DNA from 3 places in the Clostridium sp. JS66 genome. Region 2 is predicted to be linked to each of the others. Evidence: riboswitches for the same ligand, from Rfam matches in the RefSeq annotation. Region 2 holds a riboswitch; each other region holds the start of a gene.
What was found. A riboswitch is a leader RNA that binds a small molecule or an ion and turns the genes downstream of it on or off. The one in region 2 is predicted to bind FMN.
Positions count from the first base shown of each region.

Region 1: linked by a shared signal. The riboswitch ahead of Q6H37_RS10585 (FGGY-family carbohydrate kinase) and the one ahead of ribD (bifunctional diaminohydroxyphosphoribosylaminopyrimidine deaminase/5-amino-6-(5-phosphoribosylamino)uracil reductase RibD) in region 2 are both predicted to bind FMN.
Region 3: linked by a shared signal. The riboswitch ahead of Q6H37_RS01140 (ECF transporter S component) and the one ahead of ribD (bifunctional diaminohydroxyphosphoribosylaminopyrimidine deaminase/5-amino-6-(5-phosphoribosylamino)uracil reductase RibD) in region 2 are both predicted to bind FMN.

Region 1 covers NZ_CP131467.1:2,235,225-2,243,315, forward strand. Annotated here, with positions in the region: gene Q6H37_RS10565 (TetR/AcrR family transcriptional regulator) at 1-329, opposite strand, end outside; gene Q6H37_RS10570 (efflux RND transporter periplasmic adaptor subunit) at 507-1,496, shown strand; gene Q6H37_RS10575 (HlyD family secretion protein) at 1,511-2,170, shown strand; gene Q6H37_RS10580 (DHA2 family efflux MFS transporter permease subunit) at 2,181-3,737, shown strand; FMN riboswitch at 3,797-3,910, shown strand; gene Q6H37_RS10585 (FGGY-family carbohydrate kinase) at 4,144-5,667, shown strand; gene Q6H37_RS10590 (VOC family protein) at 5,800-6,162, shown strand; gene Q6H37_RS10595 (cell wall-binding repeat-containing protein) at 6,375-8,091, shown strand, end outside.
Region 2 covers NZ_CP131467.1:840,421-848,511, forward strand. Annotated here, with positions in the region: gene Q6H37_RS03720 (hypothetical protein) at 141-464, shown strand; gene Q6H37_RS03725 (hypothetical protein) at 535-1,242, opposite strand; gene Q6H37_RS03730 (5-methyltetrahydrofolate--homocysteine methyltransferase) at 1,343-1,978, opposite strand; FMN riboswitch at 2,114-2,232, shown strand; gene ribD (bifunctional diaminohydroxyphosphoribosylaminopyrimidine deaminase/5-amino-6-(5-phosphoribosylamino)uracil reductase RibD) at 2,427-3,539, shown strand; gene ribE (riboflavin synthase) at 3,582-4,235, shown strand; gene Q6H37_RS03745 (bifunctional 3,4-dihydroxy-2-butanone-4-phosphate synthase/GTP cyclohydrolase II) at 4,312-5,514, shown strand; gene ribE (6,7-dimethyl-8-ribityllumazine synthase) at 5,558-6,022, shown strand; gene Q6H37_RS03755 (Na+/H+ antiporter NhaC family protein) at 6,118-7,458, opposite strand; gene Q6H37_RS03760 (Na+/H+ antiporter NhaC family protein) at 7,879-8,091, opposite strand, start outside.
Region 3 covers NZ_CP131467.1:228,068-236,158, reverse strand. Annotated here, with positions in the region: gene Q6H37_RS01145 (hypothetical protein) at 44-1,714, opposite strand; gene Q6H37_RS01140 (ECF transporter S component) at 1,783-2,406, opposite strand; FMN riboswitch at 2,533-2,650, opposite strand; gene Q6H37_RS01135 (Tex family protein) at 2,741-4,903, opposite strand; gene Q6H37_RS01130 (MDR family MFS transporter) at 5,122-6,564, opposite strand; gene Q6H37_RS01125 (MarR family winged helix-turn-helix transcriptional regulator) at 6,596-7,057, opposite strand; one part of gene prfB (peptide chain release factor 2) at 7,284-8,091, opposite strand, start outside.

The DNA of each region.
Region 1 (8,091 bases), 1.4 Mb from region 2:
TCTTCAAGCAGAATAATTACATCATTTCGAAGGTTACCTGTATTAGGAGCATCAGTAATAGGTTTATGTATATGTTTTTGTATTGTTGAAATTACAAGTGTTGGTTTATTTGGCCAACGACGATATAAAACTGCCTTATTTGTCTTTGCTCGTGCAGCAACTCCCTCCATAGTTAGATGAGAATAACCTACATTATTGAGTTCATCCCAAGCAGCTTGAAGTATTGCAGCTTCAAGGATCTTTCCACGTCGTCTAGTTACCGTATTTTTGTTTTCATCGCTGCAAGATTTAGTAGGCTCGGTAGAAAAGTTATTTTTTTGCTCATCCATATTGCTAACACCATCCTTTTGAAAAGTTTTATTTTTTCTATTGCATTTATCGTAAACTTATTATATCATACAAATAAGGAACTGTGCGTTTCTTATTTTTAAAAAGAAAAAATACATAAAAGTTAATAGGAATTGATTTTGAAAAAATAACCAATATATTGAAGGGAGTAATGATTAATGAAAAAACTAGGTTTAATGTTCATATTATCCACATTTTTAGGAATCTCCATATTAACAGGGTGCAGTAGCCCAGATAAAAGTAATGCTAAAACCACTGTAAATGTAGAACATAGTGATAAATGTGGAACAGTATATTTAATGGCAGGTAAAATTAATACCAATGAAAATGTAAATATATCCTCAAAAATTACTGCTAAAGTTGCTGAAACATATGTTGATATTGGTTCAACGGTGAAAAAAGGCGACCCACTCATGAAGCTGGATTCAAAAGACCTTGAAGCACAGGTAGCTAAGGAAGAGGCCAGTGTAGGAACGGCTCAAGCAAATTTAGCTAAAACCCAAAGCGGGTCCAGACCAGAACAAATATATAAAGCTCAGGCTTTAGTGGATAGTGCAAATGTCAGTTATGAAAATGCCAAGAAGAATTATGAAAGAAATCAAAAACTTTTTGATACTGGAGCTATTTCAAAATCTCAATTGGAGCAGTTTCAGACAGCGTTAGCTGAAGCTGAGGCATCCTATAAATCATCAAAAGCAGAATTGGATATTTTAAATAAAGGAGAAGCACAAGAAACTATTAATGTTGCAGAGTCACAAGTAAAAGAGGCTCAGGCAGCATTAGATATTTCAAAAATTCAAATGGACAATTCCGTTATTGTTTCACCTATATCTGGAGTTGTGACAGCAAAGGATATTAGAACTGGAGAATTAGCAGCAGCAGGAGCTAATTTGATGAATATCGTAAATTCTGATGCAATGGTGGTAGATGCTTATTTGCCTGCAGAATATATAAATAAAATAAAAGTTGGACAAGAAGTGGTTATTAAAGCAGTAGAAGTCCCAGACAAGGAATTTAACGGTGAAATATCTGTAATTGATTCTGTAGTTAATTTAAAAAATAAAAATATTCTTGTTAAGGTGAAGTTTAAAAATCAGGATGTAGAATTGAAACCAGGTATGTTTGCCGAAGTTGGCGTAAAAAATTAGGGAGGATGATAAAAATGAAGGAAAAACGAAAGTTAATAATTTTAGTTATATTTGTTACAATGTTAATAACCCTTGGAAGCGTAGGATATTACTACTGGCATAACAATACATATTATATTTCTTCTGAAGATGCAAAGGTATCTGGGGATTTTGTGAAGATATTACCTGAGGTGTCAGGAAAACTTGTTGAATTCAATGTTAAAGAGGGGGATAAGGTAGTGAAAAATCAAATCATTGGTCGTATTGATGCTGTTGGATTAGATGATTCCAGTATAGATGAATCCCTTTTGAGGGCACCTATGGATGGAGTAATTATTAAAAAGCAGGCAAATGTTGGGGAGTATGAATTAAGTACTTCAGCTCCTACTCTTGCCATGGTGGTAGACCCAAGCCAGTTATATGTAACTGCAAATATCGAAGAGAGTAAGGTTGAAAATATAAAATTGGGTCAGCAGGTAGATATAAATTTTGATGAGTTTAAAGAAAAAGATTTTAAAGGAAAGGTGGATTCTATAGGTAAAGCATCAAATTCAGCATTTTCTATGCTTCCCTCTTCTTCAAGTGGCACTTTTACAAAAGTAGTTCAGAAAGTACCTGTAAAAATTAAGTTGGATAAAACAGATGGTAATCTTTTACCCGGAACCAATGCAGTCATAAAAATCCATATAAAGTAGGTGGGTAGTAATGGAAAATAAAAAGAATATTTCATATAAATGGCTTACAATGAGTGTAGTTGTATCGGCACTTTTTATGGCAAACTTAGATACCAGCGTTGTCAATCTTTCCACCTCAAAAATGATGCAAACCTTTAGTGTATCCCTTGATCAAATACAGTGGGTAATAAGTGCTTATACATTGACACTGGGAGTTACTATACCATCAACAGGATATTTAAGTGATAGATTTGGATTAAAAAAAGTGTTTGTTATTGCTTTGATCTTATTTACATCTGGTTCATTAATGTGTGGTATTTCATGGAACTTAATGTCTATTATAGTAGCACGAATTACTCAAGGAGTAGGAGGAGCCTTCATTATATCACTTGGTATGACAATATTAATGACTACTTTTGATAAAAGTGAAATGAGTATGGTTGTGGGTATTATTGGTATCTGTGTTATGGCTGCTCCTGCTCTAGGCCCCACTCTTGGAGGGTATATCATTCAGAATCTTGATTGGAGGTTTATTTTCTTCATTAATATTCCAATAGGGATACTCAGTACAATATTAGCTATGATCATACTTAGAGAATCACAGCACAAAGCTTCGCAACACTTTGATATCATAGGTCTTGTGACTTCAGCTGTTGGAATGTCAGCTATTCTTTATGTGCTGGGAAAAAGTAATGTGGATTGGAGCGATATTAAAAATATAATCATAATGATAGTAGGATGTTATAGTATGTTCATGTTTGTTGTTAATGAACTGCTAATCCCTGAACCTATGCTTAATTTGAGACTTTTAAAGAATTACACTTTTTGCATGAGTAACATTATTATGAACGTTGCTTTATTGGCTCTCTATGGAGGTGTGTTTCTTATGCCTATATTTCTTCAGCAGATTAAAGGATTAGATTCTATGCAAGCAGGCTTAATACTCTTTCCTGAAGCAATAGCAACTGCAATTTCTATGACGGTTTACGGAAAAATAGGGAATAAACTGGATACAAGGATATTTGCTATATCTGCTTTGGTATTAATTGGTTTAAATAGCTACAGTATGTCCAAAATTACATTGGAAACTTCTAATACAATTATAACTGTTCTGTTAATGATAAGAGGTTTTGGAGTAGGGTTTCTTATAGCGCCAGTTCAAACAATGGGGTTTAGTGCATTGCCAAAGTCTGTAATGTCAAATGCTTCAGCACTTTTAAATACAGTAAAGCAAGTAGGTACATCTATCGGAATTACTTTGATTACAAGTATCATGCAGAGTAGAACCACAATCAATTATTCGAATTTATCTCAACAGGTAAATTATTTTAATCCCAATAGCATGAACCTGTTTAAAATGCTGCAGGGAGTTATGGTACAATCTGGAGTATCTCCAAGCGATGCTCAAGCTGGAGCATTAAGTCAGCTTTTTGGAATAGTTGCAAAACAAGCTCAGCTTCAAGCACTGAATGATACTATGTTAGTCATTTCAGTCATCACAGCAATTATTGTTATTCCCACATTTTTATTAAAAGAAGGTAAGCAATTAGAAGATGGAATGGCAAAGGGTATGGAAAAAGGAAATTAGTATAAGTCATGATTGACATGAAAAAATAACAATGCTATATTAATGGTAAAGTTATATAAAGTATCCTTCGGGGTTGGGTGAAATTCCCTATCGGCGGTATAGCCCGCAAGCCATTTGGCAGATTCGGTTAAATTCCGAAGCCGACAGTATAGTCTGGATGAAAGAAGGTGAATGAATAATATTGTATATTGTTAAATTTAACAATATGTTTATTGTGTTTACTAACCCCTAGGAAAACCTAGGGGTTATTTTTATGTTAAAAAAAGTTGGTATATAGAAATTTATTTTTACTCTATAGATGTTTTATATAGCTTTATATCAAGGTACACAATACTTTATATAAGGAAAAGAGGTGAATTTTAGTGGGAGACTTATGTGTTTAAATATCTCCTGCTAAAAATGAAAAATGGGACATTATTATCTGGGTTTTGATGCAGGTACTCAAAGTGTAAAAGTAGCTGTATATGATGAAAATATGAAATGTATAGTAAAATCATCTAATAAGACAACTTTAAAATATCCACATCCAGGATGGGTTGAAATGGATGCAGATGAATATTTTTTGCTTACAAAACTAGGAATTAAGCAGTGCATAAAACAGTTGAAAGATAAAAAAATTGATCCTGGACAAATCAAAGCAATTATGGGTGATGGAATCATCTGTGGAGTTGTTGGCATAGATGAGAATGGGAAGGCAATTACGCCTTATATAAACTACCTGGATTCAAGAACGCAAAGTGATGTTGAAAACCTTAAAAAATTGGATCTTGATATTTGGGGAAGAGAAACGGGTAATGCTGATCCAAGCTGTATGTTTCCTGCATTACATGCACGATGGATTTTGGAAAATATTAAAGAATTTCAAAAAAGAGGAAAGAAATTTGTTCATAATGCTCCTTATATTTTAATGAATCTTGCAGGTTTAAAGAGCAGTGCTGCCTTTATTGATTGGGGAACCATGTCAGGTTGGGGACTTGGATATCGTGTATATGAAAAGGAATGGTCTGATAAGCAGCTTAACATATTGGGAATAGACAAAAGTTATATGCCTAAAATTGTAAAACCCTGGGATGTTATTGGTACTCTGTCAGAAGGTGTTGCAGAGGAAACTGGATGCCCTCATGGCATACCAATTTGTGCTGGAGCGGGTGACACCATGCAGTCCATGCTTGGAAGTGGAATACTTGAAGCAAATAAAGCTGTGGACGTTGCTGGAACTTGTGCTATGTTTTGCGTTTCAACAAATGGAATTATTCCAGAACTAAGTAAGAAGGGAAGTGAATTGATTTTTAACAGTGGTACTTTGGAGAATACATATTTTTATTGGGGATTTGTTAGAACTGGAGGTTTGGCACTGAGATGGTTTAAGGATAGTATTTGTAAGAAATCTGATGACGACAGTTATTATAGAGCACTTAGTGAAGGAGCGGAAAAGGTTAAGCCTGGATGCAATGGTGTGATTTTTTTACCATATTTAACTGGTGGATATGGAGAATTTTCAAATGTTAAGGGCTGTTTTTTGAACATGACCTTAGATACTGACCAATTTGTCTTATGGAGATCTGTTTTGGAGGCTATTGCATATGATTATATGGAAATTACAAATGATTATAGAAATGCTGGAATTGAAATAAATAGAATTACCATAACTGAAGGTGGAAGTAGAGATCATCTTTGGAATCAAATTAAAGCAGACATTATGCAAAGTGAGGCAATTACATTAGAAGTTTCAGGTGGTGCTGTACTTACAAATTGTATTGTTGCTTCCTATGCAGTGGGTGATACACAGGATTTAAAGAAAGCACTTGCAGGTAACTTAAAAATCATAAATAAGTATACTCCTGATATCAATAATTCAAAAATTTATAAAGAGCATTATAAACTTAGAAAAAATGTATTAAATAATGTAGCTAGTAATGTAAAGTTGTAAAACGGTACAAATTATACAGAAGAACATGAAGCAATAAATGAAAATATGGAGTTTTAGTTACATATAAATATTTTAAATTGCAATAATATTTTATATAATTAAAGCAGAGATATTAAAGGGAGGAATTAGAATATGAAATTCTGTTGGAGTACATTAACAGTTAAAGATTTAGAGGAATCTTTAAAGTTTTATGAAGATATTGTTGGACTTAAGATTCAGCAAAGATTTAAAGGTGGACCAGGAATGGAAATTGCCTTTTTAGGAGAAGGGGAAACAAAGATAGAACTTGTATATAACTCAAATGTGAAAGAAGTAAATTATGGTGCCGATATTTCCCTTGGTTTTGAAGTGAATTCAGTAGATCAAATGATGGAGCTTGTTAAGTCAAAAGGAATAGCTATACATAGCGGACCATTTCAGCCTAATCCACATGTTAAATTCTTTTTTGTGTTAGACCCAAATGGGCTAAAAATTCAATTTGTAGAGAATATGTAGTAAAAAAGCACCAAGCTATGAATTAAGTTTTATAGCTTGGTATTTTTTTATATTACTGCTGAGTTATTTATCATTACTAATAATTTATGTGTTTAATGATATATGAAAAACAAAACTATCCATTTATACCTGAATAAGACTTTTTATAGTATAATGATAATGAAATTTACCTTAATTTCAAATAACTTACTAATATTGGAGGCACTATAATTATGAAAAACAAGTTAATCATTATGCTGTGTATTGTAGGCGCGACTTTTTCTATGTCAACTAAAGTAATGGCTTCAACTAACATTCAGCGTATTTGTGGTGATGACAGGTATAATACAGCCATCGAAATTTGCAAAAGTGGTTGGACAAATGGTTCGAAATACGCGGTCCTAGCTAGTGGAGAAAATTTCCCTGATGCTCTTAGTGCAGCCCCACTTGCTAAAAAATATAATGCACCTATTTTATTGAATCCAGGAACAACTCTAGACACTAGAGTTGAAGATGAATTAAAAAAGTTAGGAGTAAAACAGGTATTTATTATTGGTGGAACAGCAGTTATATCTGATACAGTTAAAAATAAACTTGAAAACCTAAATATTAAAACTACAAGACTTTGGGGACAAGATAGATATGAAACTGCAGTTAAGGTTGCAGAGCAGTTAGATTTTAAAGGCGAAATATTTGTGGCTAATGGAGAAAATTTTCCCGATGCAGTATCAGCAGCACCCATTGCAGCTAAAAAATCTATGCCGATTATACTTACACCTAGTAATAATCTACCAACTTCTGTAATTAAATATATGAAAAATAAAAATATATCAAAGACATATGTAATTGGTGATGATTCTGTAGTGAGTAAAGATATTTTTTATTCGCTGCCTAATGCTGAAAGAACATATGGTGATAGTAGATATGATACTAATATTGCAGTATTAAATAAATTTAAAAATGAACTTGACTTTAGTAAAATTTATTTTGCTAATGGTGAAAATTTTCCCGACGCGTTAGCAGGCTCGGCTTTAGCATCAAAAAATTCATCTGCTATTATATTAGTAAATGATGATTCTGGACAACCCACTAAAGATTTTGTACTTTCCAAAATACCTTCACAGTGTGAAGCTAATATAATTGGTGGAAGTAAGGTGATATCAGATGAACTAATAAATTATATGATATATCCTGCAGGTAACACTAATGGTAATGTATGTTTACAGGGACTTGCTGCTAAACAAGGAGAATGGGTTTATTATACTACTTATCCATTTGGAGGTTTATATAAATCTAAGGAAGATGGCAGTTCAACTACAAAGTTAGACAATGGTATATATAGATACATAAATGTTGTTGGAGATTGGATTTATTATTCCACAGGATTTGAAATATACAAGATGAAAACTGATGGATCTAGCAAAACAAAAATAATTGGTGATATCTCATTCTCATGTAAGAACATGATTGTAATTGGAAATACAATTTACTATCTTCAAGATACTAATAAAGATGGTAAAAATCATTTATGTAAAATAAATACAGATGGTTCAGGAAACACAATACTAAATGAAGAAGACAGTATTTTGAGTTTAAATATAGTTGGAAACTGGATTTATTATATAAATGAATCTGATAATTCTAAAATATATAAAATGAAACTTGATGGTTCAAGTAAGATGAAGGTAATAGATGATGCTGCTCATCAAATTCTTTTAGCAGATGGATTTATATATTATTCCACTGCTAATGGGATTTATAAGACAAAGCTTGATAACTCAAAAACTGTTAATGTTGTTAGTGGATTTGATATGAATGATTCATTTAATATTGAAAATAATTGTATTTATTATGTGTCAACAGATGGTTGTTTATATAAAGTTAAAACAGATGGCAGTGAAAATGTGAAACTGATAAATATTAAAATGCTAGATTTTAAGTTTGGTGGAA
Region 2 (8,091 bases):
TGATATCATATGTGAAAATAAATTTGAATTATTGCGGTAAAATTTACACATGATAAAAACACTAAAAATTTTGAATTTTAAGCATATGCATGCTATAATTTATAATAGTATATTATATTTACTTATATGGAGGTATAAAAATGGATTCTTCAGCAATGACTAGCCTAATGACACTTCTTGCTTTTACAGGTATTATTCAAGGATTAGGTATGAAATATAGCAAATCTGTTAGAAAGAAGCTTATGCTGGATGCAAAAGGTGTAGATACAAAGTATGTTAACATGAAAATAAATTATTTAATAATAGTAGGAACTGTTTTATTAATGGTTCAAGTTGCATCTTATTTTAGACCTGAATTATCAGAAAAATTAAATATAGTATTTTCAGCATTTTTATTACTTTCTATAACAGTAGATATGGTCTATAGAAAGATAAGAAGAAAGAAAATGTTGAAAAAGAATTAGATTTAAATTAATGCTGTTGATAACTTACTATATCAACAGCATTTTTAATAAATAAAATAGAATGAATTATTTATATTGCTTTAAAGTTTTCGTAGTTTTCAGCATAATAATTTTTGTCATAAGGTGATTCTCTTAAAGGACATTGCAATCCAGGGCACATGAAACAATTTTTATAATTATTCTCATTATGAAAATAAATGCCTGAGTAGGTTTTGCTAGGAGTCATATAAAATTTATCATTAAGTGATACTCCTATATATTTCATAGGATCTTCTAGAATTTTGAATATTTTTCTTAATTCATCCATATTCCAATCTATAGTAGAACCAGGGTTTACTCTAGCTAAGCTGCCAGTACTAAAGTTAATTTCTATATATTTTTGTAGTTCTAAATGCACTTGTATTAAAATGGATTGACTTATATGTTCGGCTACTTTACTGATAAGTTTATCTTCCTTTGACTCACACCATTTTTGCAGTTCTATTCCAGATGTAATTATATAAGGAAAAGCTATAAGTTCATTACGTAAATTTACACTTATAACTCTGCTAAAAAACTCTTCACAACCAATTAAGGTAGAATTATGAGATTTTTTATCTATAGTACATTTTTTAAATAATGCCTTAGGCTTAGCCATTTTTTCAGCTTCAGATATGAGCTCTTTTAGTATAATAGATTGTTCCTTGCTACTAACATTTAATTCATTGTATAGCTTTGAGTATTCTATATTGAACTTTAAATCCTCCAACAAAATGCATCCATTAGTTAAAGTTTTCATAACATTCATCAACCCCTTAAATATATTTTAGTGTACATATTTAATCTGAAATAAGCATAATGCTTCGCATTTTTTAAACTGTGAAAGTTGAGTTTATGTGCTATTTCTTTCTCATACTGCACTGTTCCTTATTCTTGCATCTACTACAGTCATGGTCTATATTACTTAAAGGTTTATTTTTATCTGCGCCATAGATATAAGCCATAGATCGCAGTGATGTAAGCATAAAATCTTCGTTTACATATATATCTAGAAAATTTTTAGAATCTAGTTCATCTAAAATGTTTTTTTGGTACCGTAGAGGAATTTCACCATCTCCAGGTGCTATTCTATAACTAAGGCCTAATCCTAATTCTTTAGCCTTACTGTGTATGTGATTAAATAATTGGGAGCTTATTTCAAACAAATAGGAAGCAGCCATAGCGTCTAGTACCATTCCCTCCTTCATTTTAGCATAAGAAAAAAATTCATTTACTTTTTCAGAAATTTTATCACCAATAGTGACTAAACAGTAAAAGATATATTTATAATCTTCTATTACTTCGAAAGTAAAGTCTTTATTTTTTTCTGCTATAGTGAATATAGCAGAAGGTTGTACACATTCATATAAATTAGGTAAAAGCTTTTCATATAAAGAACTTATCTCTTCATCAGTTATAGTTTCACAATAGGATTTTAAAGTATCTATAACTTGCTGCTTATCCAATTTAAAATCAAAGTCTAGTACTACTTCCATTTTCATATACCTCCATTAATTAGCAAATACACACAAGTATATTATACACTATTTAAGTTGAAAATTTAGAATTTAATTAATAATTGACAAAATTATCAGAATGGTGTATATTAAACCTGTAATAAAACTTAATATAAAAACTTTCGGGGCAGGGTGAAATTCCCGATCGGCGGTAAAGTCCGCGAGCTGATAAGTCAGCATGAACTGGTGAGATTCCAGTACCGACAGTAAAGTCTGGATAAAAGAAAGAAAGATGCAATTTTAGTAATAAGCAATTAGTATGCTTTTAAATGTTTTGCATATAATAATCCCTGAAGGTTTCTTCAGGGATTTATTTTTTTTATAAACTATTTTAAAAGAAATTGGTAACACTTATAATCATCTACTTCAAAATTTTTAAAAATAAGTAATTAAATTGAAAATATATATTAGGAGGAAGGGGAAAGTCTTGAACGATAAGAAAAAAAATTTAGATGAATATTACATGAAAATGGCTTTAAATTTAGCATTAAAAGGACAAGGAAATGTAAATCCCAATCCTTTAGTAGGAGCAGTAATTGTCAACAATGGAAACATAGTTGGACAAGGGTACCATAAATTTTATGGAGGACCTCATGCAGAAGTATATGCTTTGAAAGAAGCTGGTGAAATGGCAAAGGGGGGAGAGCTTTATGTATCCTTAGAACCATGTTCGCATTATGGTAAAACACCTCCTTGTGCAGAAGCTGTTTTAAAGGCTGGCATTAAAAAAGTAGTAATAGCTATGAAAGATCCTAATTCCTTAGTAGCTGGAAGGGGAATAGAACTTCTAGAGAAAAATGGAGTAGAAGTAGTTGTGGGAGTTTTAGAGGAAGAAGCAAAAAAAGTAAATGAAATATTTATAAAATATATTACACAAAAAACTCCTTTTGTAATATTGAAAACGGCTATGACTTTGGATGGAAAAATAGCTACTAGAACAGGAGAATCGCAGTGGATAACAGGAGAAGAATCCAGAAAATATGTGCACATTATCAGAAACAGAGTAATGGGCATAATGGCTGGAATAGGAACTATTAAAAAGGATGATCCACTACTTACCACTAGATTTATAGAAGATGGTAAAAGCCCTACAGCTATAATTGTAGATTCTAAACTTTCAATACCTGTGCAATCAAAAATATTTACAACTTTAGATAAAAGAAAAATTATAATAGCATGTACTGAAGAATTTGATGCAAAAAAGAAAGAAGAGTTAGAACAAAAGGGGATAAAAATAATAGTAACTCCTAAAGATAATAATAGAGTAGATTTAAAATATTTGATGAAGGAATTAGGAAAAGAAGGTATAGATAGCATTCTTTTAGAAGGTGGAGGAGAACTTAATTTTTCCGCACTAGATTCTAAAATAGTAGATAAAATATTATGCTTTATAGCACCTAAAATTTTAGGAGGCGCTACAGCTAAAACTCCAGTTGAAGGTAACGGTATTGAAATTTTAAAGAATGCTGTATTAATCAATAAAATGAATTGCAAAAACGTTGGAGAAGATTTACTCATTGAAGGGTACTTTAACAATTAGAATATATAGATTAGTAATTAATACTTAAAAGGAGGTGGCTTTTTGTTTACTGGAATTATAGAAGAGGTTGGAAGAATTTTAAGTATATCTAAAGGCACAAACTCTGCACAAATTAATATAGAAGCTAAAAAGGTATTAGAAGATGTTAAGCTTGGAGACAGTATTGCTGTAAATGGAGTTTGTCTTACAGTAACAAGTTTTAAACATAATAGTTTTACTGTAGATGTTATGCCTGAAACTATGAGAAGAAGTAATTTAAATAATTTAAAAAAAGGCAGTTTAGTAAACTTGGAAAGAGCATTGGCTTTAGGTGAAAGATTAGGTGGACATATAGTTAGTGGGCATATAGATTGCACAGGAAAAGTAGTTAACATAAAGAATGAAGATATAGCTACCTGGGTTGCTGTAGAAGTTCCTGATGATGCATTAAAATATATTGTGCTTAAAGGATCAATAACCATAGATGGTATAAGTCTTACAGTAGCAGAAGTAAATGAAAAATCTTTCAGTGTTTCTCTTATACCACATACTAAAGGAGAAACCACTCTCTATGAAAAGAAGCTTGGCGATGAGGTAAATATCGAGTGTGATTTAATAGGAAAATATGTAGAGAGATTAGTTTTTATGAAGCAAAAGGAAGAAAAAAAAGAATCTAAAATAACAGAAGCTATGTTAAGAGAAGCTGGATTTATGTAGATGATCAATTAATGATTTGTAATAAAAATTTAACTATAGAGAAGTTAATAACTAAAGTGTTGAAGGAGAGATAGAAATGGAATTTGAATTTAATAGTATAGAAGAAGCTTTAATGGATATAAAAGAAGGAAAAATGATAGTAGTAATAGATGATGAAAGTCGTGAAAATGAGGGAGATCTCCTTATGTCTGCAGAGAAGGTAACCCCTGAGGCTATAAACTTTATGGCTAAGTTTGGAAGAGGACTTATATGTACACCTATGACAAAGGAAAGACTTAGAGAACTTAATATAAATCACATGGTAAGTGAAAACAGTGAAAAGTTTTCAACAGCATTTACAGTATCTGTTGATGCAGTGGAAACTTCTACAGGTATATCAGCTTATGATAGAGCTTTAACAATACAGAAGCTTGTAAATCCAGAGTGCTCAGGAGAAGAATTTGAAAGACCAGGTCATATTTTCCCTCTTGAAGCTAAAGATGGAGGAGTACTTGTAAGAAATGGACATACTGAGGCTGCTGTAGATATATCAAGATTAGCAGGTTTTTCTCCAGCAGGCGTAATTTGTGAAATAATGAATGAAGATGGTACTATGGCAAGAACTCCACAGCTTATGGAGTTTGTAAAAAAACATAATTTAAAGATTATAACTATAGAGGATCTAATAGTTTATAGAAAGAAAACAGAAAAGTTTATAGAAAATGCAGCTGAAGCTCATATACCAACAAGATTTGGAGATTTTAAAGCTGTAGGATATAAAAATATTTTAAATGGAGAACATCATGTAGCGTTTGTAAAAGGAGAAAACTTTGAAGATGAACCAGTATTAGTAAGAGTTCATTCAGAATGCCTTACAGGAGATGCATTCCATTCTCTAAGATGTGACTGTGGAGATCAATTAGCAGCAGCTTTAACTCAAATAGAAAAAGAAGGCAGAGGAGTTCTTGTGTATATGAGACAAGAAGGAAGAGGTATAGGACTTTTAAATAAATTAAAAGCTTATGCACTTCAAGAACAGGGTATGGATACAGTAGAAGCAAATATTGCCTTAGGATTCCCAGCTGATTTAAGGGATTATGGTATAGCAGCTCAAATTCTTAAAGATTTAGGAGTAAATAGTGTAAGATTACTTACTAATAATCCTAAAAAAGTATCAGGACTTTCTGAATATGGAATAAATATAGTAGAAAGAGTACCAATAGAAATGGAATACTCAAAAGAGAGTATAGATTATATGAAAACAAAAAAAGAAAAGCTAGGACACTTACTTAATTTATAATACAGAAAGTGATTAATTTTATTTAAAATTTGGAGGTATAAATATGAAAATTTATGAAGGAAAATTAAGTGCAGAAACATTAAAATTTGGTTTAGTAGTTGGAAGATTTAATGAATTTATAGGATCTAAACTTTTATCAGGAGCACTAGATTGTTTAAAAAGACATGGAGCAACAGAAGGTAATATAGAAATAAGTTGGGTTCCAGGAGCTTTTGAAATTCCACTAGTAGCAAAAAAAATGGTAGCTATGAAAAAATATGATGCTGTTATATGCCTTGGTGCTGTAATTAAAGGTTCTACACCACATTTTGATTATGTATCTAGTGAAGTATCAAAGGGAGTAGCTCATGTATCATTAGAATCAGAAATACCTGTAATATTCAGCGTACTTACTACAGATAATATAGAACAGGCAATAGAAAGAGCTGGAACTAAAGCAGGTAACAAAGGTTGGGATGGAGCTATGTCTGCTATAGAAATGGCTAACCTAATGAAGGAATTAAAATAATATAGTATATAAGTTGCAAAATAAAAAAGGAGATGGCTTATTTTAAGACAGCTCCTTTTTTACTTATAATTAAAAAGTGTATAGTTTATGTATTCTTAAGCTCCAATGGAAGAAGAATCTTCCTCTTCTAGTTTTAATCCACTTTTAGCTGGAGTTTTAAATTTAGGTAATCCAAACATTATAGCCAGCACTGATGCAGCGCCTAAAAGATAGGGATAATAAAGATATTTCATTATCAAAAATGGCGAAACTGCTGCAAGGCCTGAAGCAACTAAAAGTTGAGCTCCATAAGGTATACATCCTTGTATAAAACAAGCAAAAGTATCTAAAAGACTTGCAGTTTTTCTTCTATCTACACCGTAATTTTCAGATAAATCTTTAGCCAAAGAACCAACTATAATTATGGAAACAGTATTATTAGCCGTACATAAATCTACTAAACTAACTAATATTCCGATACCAAATTCGGCACCTTTCCTTGAATGAACTCTTTTCTGTATTGTATTTAATAAAAAGTCTATTCCACCGTTGTATTTTATTAATTCACCAATACCTCCAATTAATATGGATATCATAGATATGTCTTCCATACCTGCAATACCCTTCGAACAAAGCTGAAATACTGTAAATATATCAAAAGATCCATAAATAATACCAATTATAGATGCTAGTACAATACCTCCAACTAATACTAACACTACATTGAAGCCTGTTAAAGCTACTCCAAATACAGCTATGTAAGGCAGTATTTTAATAAATTGATAATTATAAGGCCCTGAGTGATTAATATGCATGCCAAAAGTTAGAAATGCATATATTAATAATGTTAAAATAGCTGCAGGAAGCACTATTTTAAAGTTAGCTTTAAATTTATCTACCATTTCACAATCTTGAGTTTTAGTGGCAGCTACAGTAGAATTGGATATCATAGATAGACCGTCACCAAACATAGCACCACTGACTACAGCAGCAATTAAAAATGCTATAGGAAGACCTGTTTTTTGTGATATTCCAACTGCAATAGGTGATAGAGTTACTATTGTTCCAACAGAAGTTCCAAGTGACATGGATAAAAAAGAACCAATTACAAATATACCAGCTACCATAAAACTAGGTGGAAAAACAGCTAGTCCTAAATTTACAGTAGAATCTACAGCACCCATAGATTTGCTGACTTCAGCAAAAGCACCTGCTAAAATAAAAATTAAACACATCAGTATGATGCTAGAATCTCCAGCACCCTTGCAAAATCTCTCAACTTTTAATTCTATAGGTATATTTTTGTTTTGAAGTATAGCTATAGTAGATGCAATTATTAATGCTACAATTACAGGCATTTTATAAAAATCTTTCATTATAATTGAAACGCCAAGAAATAGCAGTATAAATATAACTAGTGGCAATAATGCCATAGCATTACCTTTTTTTTCATTCATTATTTTGAATACCTCCCTTTATGTTTTTGCATGATTTAATGCAGCAGATATATAATATCACGTATTACATTCAAGTATTGGTATAATAAATATATTTTATAATAAAGTTCATAGGTATTATAAAAAATTATATGTATTTCATGGAGTTTAGTGCTTTTGTTTTGACTAGGGTATTTAAAGCATGAATTTAATACAAAACATAGATATGAATATATTAATCTTTATACGAAACAAAGTTTAGCAAATTAAGAACTAATAGTTAAGAGTTAATAATGAAGGATGATTTTTTACTGTCATAAAAAATCATCCTTAACTATTAACTCTTCAATCTTATTTATTAACTAAAAAAGTTGTTTCTCAATATTTTTAAACTGCAAAAATTGAGTGCTTATAATTAAAAAGTATATAATTTATGTATTCTTAAGCTCCAATGGAAGAAGAATCTTCCTCTTCTAGTTTTAATCCGCTTTTAGCCGGAGTTTTAAATTTAGGTACTCCAAGTATTATAGCAAATATTGATGCGATACCTAAAAGATATGGATAACAAAGATATTTCATTATCAAAAATGGTGAAATTGCTGCAAGACTAGAGGCAACTAAAAGTTGAGCTCCGTAAGGTATACATCCTTGTAT
Region 3 (8,091 bases), 610 kb from region 2:
AAAGTGTTAAACCTACATTGTAAATTAACTTAATACTTTAAAATTAAACTCTCTTATCTATTAACCCTAAATTATCATCTTCAAAAAATTCTCTACAATTTACAATGTTAACTTCTTGTTTTCTTTCATTTACATATATATTTAAATTATACCCTATATCCATTAATCCATTAAAAATACGGTCTTTTCCATTATCCAATATCTTAATCCACGGGCTATTGCACTTTATATTTATATCCATATTATAATTATTTACCTTTATGTAAGCATCCACCACACCCATATTATTGGTATTAACAGACGCTGCTATTTTTACATTAGTAGAATCTATTTTCTTACCTTTTTTTCTTTCATCTTTTATCATAAGCTTACACTGATACTCAGAGTTATCTACATTTAAAGGTAAATCCATGTAATAGTATGAGTTGGATATAGTATTAAAAACTTTAAAGTCATTCATATTCTTATCTAAAACTTGAGCAATATTACTAAATGTTTCAAGTTTGGTATCACTATTTTTTTCTAATACTTTTTCTATTATACTTTTCATTTCTTGGGTTTTCTCACTTATTTGATCTTTTATAGCCTTTGCAATGTTATCCACAATTTTTTCTTTATCAATAGTATTATTTTTACTTACATAATTCTTAATTTCCTTTTCAATGGTTTCACCTGTTTCTATTTCTTTATTTGTTATAGTATCCTTACCCTCAGTTGTACTTTTATCTTCAACTTTGTTTTCTGTTTTAATTGCAACATTACTATTTTCTAAATTTTCTCCTTTACTTTTTACATCACTATTAACTAAATTTTTGTTATCGCTTATACTTTTATCACTATTTATATTTTCGCCTTGATTTTCAATTGTATTTGTATAATTAGTATCTTCTTTGTATGTTATGTTTTCAACATTATCCCCTACTATTTGTTTTTCTTGTTCAGCGTTAATATAAATTTTTTCACTTTTTACATTTTCATCAGGTTGCTTTTGCGCATTATTCTTTAAAACCTGCTGTTCTATATTTTTAATTTCCTTATATAAATTTCCTGATCCCTTAAACATATCATTAAAACTTTTAATGTTATCTTCTGTCAAATCAATGTTATTCTCTGCAAAAATAAGTATATCCTCTTCTGAAAGGTTCTTTAATTCATTAAAAAAACTTTTTAATGTATCTTTAATTTCTTGACCTTTAAGACTATCTGGAAGTACATTTTTACTCTGCATATACTTACCTATAAATGCATTTTCCTCTTCTGGATTCTGCTTTATCTTACCCATAAAATCTACTATAGTTTTCATATTTGATATATTTTCTTTTGTTAAAGGCATCTCATGTTTTATCATTCTATTTAAAAGAGGATAGTCTTCTTTATCTACATTAATACTTTTACTTTTCAATAAAAAATCTATAGAATCCTCTTCTGTGTTGCTTTTTTTATTATCAGGATTTAGTATTTTTAATTGAAGTTTTCCATCTTCAAAACCTTCTACTTGAAATCTCATCAAACCTTGTGGTAATATATCTACACCATTTTGAAGCTTTGCTGAAAATTGCCATCCATCTAAAAGCTTTAATAAAACTTCTCCTGTTAATTTATCTAAATTCATAATTCTAGCTGCAAAATTCTGTCCAACTTCAAAGGATAATTTGCTAAACATTCTCTTGGTATTAACATTATAGGTACTATTTATATTCCATATACCTGCCATAGTATTCACCTCTTTTTTATTATCGTATGTAAGTAAAAAAAAATCCAGAGTTACCTGGATTTTTTATATTAATTATTCTTTGCAAGTTGTGTTTTACTTCTTTTTTCTTCATGAAGAATTGGCGATACACTTTTATACATAACAAATGTTAAACAAGATAATATTATTCCTTTAATCAAGTTAAAAGGCATGATAGCTAAAACTACAAAACTATTTAGGTCTTTTATATTTGGATTTATCTTATTTCCCATTGCTACTATAGCACTTATAGGGAAATGAAGCACTGTTTCATATAAAGGCAATAATATGAAGTAATTTAAAACACTAGCTGCTAATGACATTGCAACTGTTCCTACAGCTAAACCAAATATAGCTGTTCTTCTACTTTTATTTTTATTATAAATATATCCAGCTACTACTACCAAAATTGATCCTACTGCAAAGTTTGCTAATTCTCCTATAAAAGCTGTTCCTCCAACAAATAAACCATGAAGCAAATTCTTCAAAAATTCTATAGATATACCTGCTACAGGTCCTAATGCAAAAGCTCCTACTAAAGCTGGTAAATCGCTTATATCGATTTTCAAAAAACTTGGAAATAATGGTGTAGCTACCTCTATAAACATAAGTATAAATCCGATCACCCCAAGTAAAGACACCTTAACCAATCTGTTTAATTTTTCGTTTTTCATTTTTACCATCCTCCAATTAAATTTAAAAACTTAAAATAAATTCATCTTCTTTGGGATTTGATTTTTAGATGTATAATGGCATAAACAAAACCCTGATATAAAATACCAGGGCGAATAAACATTATACTTTATCTTCTTCCATCCAGACTTTACTGTCGGCTTCGGAATTACACCGAATCATACCTATTTAAGGCTCGCGGGCTATACCGCCGGTGGGGAATTTCGCCCCGCCCTGAAGACTAATTTTATTAACTTTTATGTTTATATTATAGTACAAGTTTTTTTAAAATTCAAGTAATATAACAAAATATTTAAATGTATTATTTGCTAATAATTATTTTTTCATAGTTAATGCTATTCTTTTCCTTTTTTCATCCACTTCAAGCACAGTTACTTCAACTATATCTCCAACTTGAACTACATCTAAAGGATGCTTTACAAATTTATCCGATAACTGACTTATGTGTACAAGTCCATCTTGATGAACACCTATATCAACAAAAGCTCCAAAGTCTGCCACGTTTCTTACAGTCCCTGTAAGTTGCATACCTGGTTTCAATTGAGCCATATCTATAATCCCAGTTTTCAATACAGGCTTTGGCATTTCTTCTCTTGGATCTCTTCCTGGTTTCTTCATTTCCTTTATTATATCTTTAAGCGTAGGAACACCTATTTCCAATTTTTTTGCTAATCCTTGAATACCTATATTATCTACTCTTTGATCTATATCTGATAATTTTACATTTTTCAAATCTTCTATTGTATATCCTAATGTAGTTAATAACGCCTTAGCAGCTTCATATGATTCAGGATGAACTGATGTATTATCTAAAGGTTCCTTACTTTCCATAACCCTTAGAAATCCTGCACATTGCTCAAAAGCCTTAGCTCCTAATCTTTTGACCTTTAAAAGTTCCTTTCTACCTTTGAACTTACCATTTTCTTCTCTATAGCTTACAATATTCTGTGCTATTGTTGCATTTACTCCTGAAATATAACTTAAAAGTGATGGCGTAGCTATGTTTAAATCTACACCTACACTATTTACACAATCCTCTACAATACCTTTCAAAGATTCATCTAATTTTTTAGGTGTGACATCATGTTGATATTGTCCTACACCTATAGACTTAGTATCTATTTTTACAAGTTCAGCTAGTGGATCTTGAAGTCTTCTTCCTATGGATATAGCTCCTCTTAAGGATACATTTATATCTGGATACTCTTTAGCTGCTAACTCAGATGCTGAATATACTGAAGCTCCAGCTTCTGACACAATAACATAATAGAGCTCTTTGTTTTTTTCTTCTTTAACTTCTTTTATTAATCTTACAATAACTTCTTCAGACTCTCTACTAGCAGTACCATTTCCCAAAGATACAACACCTACATCATATTTATAAACTAATTCTTTAAGTGTCTTTATAGCTCCTTCTACATCATTTTTAGGTACTGTAGCATATACTGTAGCTGTATCTAATAGTTTACCTGTATCATCTAGTACAGCTATTTTACATCCTGTTCTAAATCCAGGGTCATAGCCCAATACTGCTTTTCCTTTAATAGGAGGCTGCATTAATAATGCTTTTAAATTAGCCTTAAATATCTTTATAGCTCCTTCTTCTCCTATATCTGTGAGTTCAGCTCTTATTTCCCTTTCAATAGATGGATATATAAGTCTTTTTAATGAATCCTTTATACTTTCTTCTATATAAATATCTGTATTGTCATTTCCTTTCAAGCACTGCGATTTTAAATAGACAATTATTTTTTCCATGTCTGCAGTTACTTTAACTGAAAGTATCTTTTCTTTTTCTCCTCTGTTTATCGCAAGTATTCTATGAGCTGGAATACTTTTTACAGCTTCCTTATAATCGTAATACATTTCATAAGGAGTAGTTTCATTTTCCTTATTTTCGCCAGTAGTTTCTATAAGTCCCTCATTTTTAACTAAGTTTCTAATCCATTTTCTATATTCAGCAGTATCAGATATAATTTCGCTTATTATATCCATTGCACCTTGTAGTGCTTCCTCCTCTGACTTTACTTCCTTTTCTTCATTTATAAATTTACTGGCATATTCTTTTATGTCATCTTTAAACTCGCCATTCCATATAGCTTCTCCTAATGGTTTTAAACCCTTTTCTGCTGCTATTATGGCTCTTGTTCTTTTTTTAGGCTTATATGGTCTATATATATCCTCTATTTCGGTTAAGGTATCGCATTTCATTATAATTGTTTTTAATTCATCTGTAAGCTTACCTTGTTCATCTATAAGCCTTATAACATCTTCTTTTCTACTCTCTAAGTTTCTCAAATATGTAAGTCTTTCAAATAGATTTCTAAGAGTTACATCATCCATATTACCAGTTACTTCTTTTCTATATCTAGCTATAAATGGTACAGTATTTCCTCCATCTAAAAGATCTATTACACTTTCAACATTTTTCTTATTTAAATTAAGTTCTTCTACCAATCTATCTACTATATTTTTCATATTACTTATACTTGCCTCCAACCTTATTATCTTAATTTAAGCACCCTAAAACAGTAATAAACAAGGGTGCTTACTGAAAACATTAAGCTACTATAAGTAGCAATTTTCATTTTATTTTAAAAATGACTAATAATATATTACACCACCAACATGGTATTTGGCAAATTAATATAAGCTAACAACTTTAAATAATATTAAACTCTAGTGGTTTCTTAAATCTACTGTGTTACTGCCTTTTTATTATTTTTAATAAATAAACATATTATTACAGCAACAATAAGTACCCCTACTTCAATTGCAAAGGTATGTCGTACTCCTAAAACTAATGCCAAAGCTTGCTGCTTAGAATCATTAGGATTACTTGCAGTCATTAAATAATTCTTTTGATAAGCAGACATAATAGCAACAAATAATGAGGTTCCAAATGCCCCTGCTATTTGTTGTAATGTATTCATTATAGCTGTACCATGAGGATAATATTCTGGAGTCAATTGATTTAAACTATTTGTTTGAGTTGGTGTATTTATCATTCCAACAGCTATTAATGAAAGACAATGCAAAATAATTATTGTTGGAATAGTTATGCTAAGTGACAAACTTCTAGAAAATATAAAAAATACAATAGTTGAAATAATATATCCTGGAAGAATCAATACTTTAGGACCAAACTTATCATAAAGATGTCCTGAAATAGGTGATACAATTCCATTGATAAGTCCTCCAGGAAGCATAATAAGTCCTGCTGTAAAAGCTGTTAAACCCAAAGCTCCTTCAAGAAACATTGGTAAAAGAAGCATAGTTGCAAAGTTAACCATGTGCATAATTATAATAAGTATAGTTCCCAAGGTAAACATTGGATACTTAAATGTACGCATATCCAACATAGGTTGTTTCATATGTAATTGACGTAATACAAATATTGCTAGTGCAATGCATCCTACAATCATAGGAACAACCATTGTAGTATTAGATGCTCCTCCTATATTACTAACTCCATATATAAATCCACCAAAGCCAATAGTTGATAATACAACTGATACAACATCAAGAGTTGGTTTTGATAGTTCTGTTACATTCTCTATATAAATATACCCAAGTATAAGTGCAATAACAGAGAAAGGTGCTATGGCAAAAAATAACCATCTCCAATTAAGAGATTGTATGATTAATCCTGAAAGAGTTGGACCAATAGCAGGTGCACAAAACATAACAAGATTGAATATCCCAAGTGCCTTTCCACGTTTTTCTATAGGATTAATAATTATTAAGGTATTTATTATATTAGGTATTAAAACACCTGTTCCTACAGCTTGAATTAATCGTCCTACTAATAAAATTGAAAAAGTAGGAGCAATTCCACTTATAATTGTTCCAAGTATAAATATAATTACAGAAGCTAAAAATAATTGCCTTGTTGTAAATCTTTGAGTAAGATAAGCTGAGATAGGTATAGAAATACCCATAATAAGCATATATCCTGTACTTAACCATTGTACAGTGTTTGCAGTTATACTAAACTGAACCATCAAATTTTTTAACGCCATATTCAATACTGTTTCATTTAACATACAAAGAAATCCTGCACTTATTAACGCTATACTAATTGGTACTACTTTAAAAACCTTTTGTTGATATTGAATTTCTTCTATTCTTTCTTCCATTATATCGACCTCCTATTAAAACATTCTCCAATTACTTTTTATTACATTGTTTTATTTTTTGTTCCTCAGTACACATATTTTCATTAATTTTACTAAGAACACCTACAAACAGATCCAATTCATCTTTTGGAATACCACATATCATATTTTTAAATAATTTTTCAATAAAAGGATACACTTCTTCCTTAACTTCTTTACCTTTATCAGTAGTGTAAATTAAAAAAGCTCTTCTATCTTCGGGTGATTTTTTTCTTATAATCAAACTCTTTCTTTCTAAAATATCTAATATTCTTGTTAGTGTTGCCTGATCTTTTTCTACTTCCTTAGATAATAATTTCTGATTAATTCCTTCTTTCTCAACTAATTTTAATAATACTGCCCATTGTTCTGTCGTAATATCGTATTTTTCAAGGTTTATGGATAAATATCTTTGTATTTTTTTATTGACATAATTTATGGACATTCCAATGGATTTATCTAGAGATGTAATCATTTTTTCCTCCTTTATATGGCGAACTAATACTTGTTATAAAAATAATTGTTATACTAATAATATGTTAATCATTTATATTTGTCAAGCAATGTAATCGTAACCAATAAATTAAATAATAAAAACCCATAAATTTGTTTCACTTGCATGTGCAAATAAAACAAGTTTATGAGTTTTCATAAGTCATGTCATAAATACATTGTAAATATACTTATGATCTTCAAACACTTTAATTATATTGTTTTAAATATTCATTTATAAATTGATCTATATCTCCATCCATTACTGCATTAATATTTCCACATTCTACAGATGTTCTATGATCTTTTACCATAGTATAAGGTTGGAATACATAGGATCTTATTTGACTTCCCCAGCCCATGTCTTTAAGCTCTCCAGTTAAATCTTCTATTTTTTCCTTATGAGCCCTTTCTTTAAGCTCAGCAAGCTTAGCTTTTAACATTCTCATTGCTTCTTCTCTATTATGATGCTGACTTCTTTGATTTTGACACTGTACTACAATTCCTGTTGGAATATGAGTTATTCTAATGGCTGATTCTGTCTTATTTACATGCTGTCCTCCTGCTCCACTAGACCTATAAGTGTCAACTTTTATATCATCCGGTTTTATATCTATATCTTGATTATTAGTTAGCTCCGGCAATACTTCAATAGATGCAAATGAGGTCTGCCTTTTTCCATTAGCATTAAAAGGTGATATTCTAACTAATCTGTGAATCCCTTTTTCAGCTTTTAAATATCCATAAGCAAATTCTCCAATTATTCTTAAAGTAGCACTTTTAATTCCTGCATCCTCTGCTGGTAAAATATCTACAGTTTCTATTTTAAATCCTTTTTTTTCTGCCCATCTTGTATACATTCTGAGAAGCATTTCTGTCCAATCCTGAGCATCAGTACCTCCAACGCCTACATGGATATCCATTATGGCATTGTTCTTATCATATTCTCCAGAAAGTAATATCTCAATCCTAAACCTTTCTGTTTCATTGTCAATCTCTTCTACTTCTCTCATTATA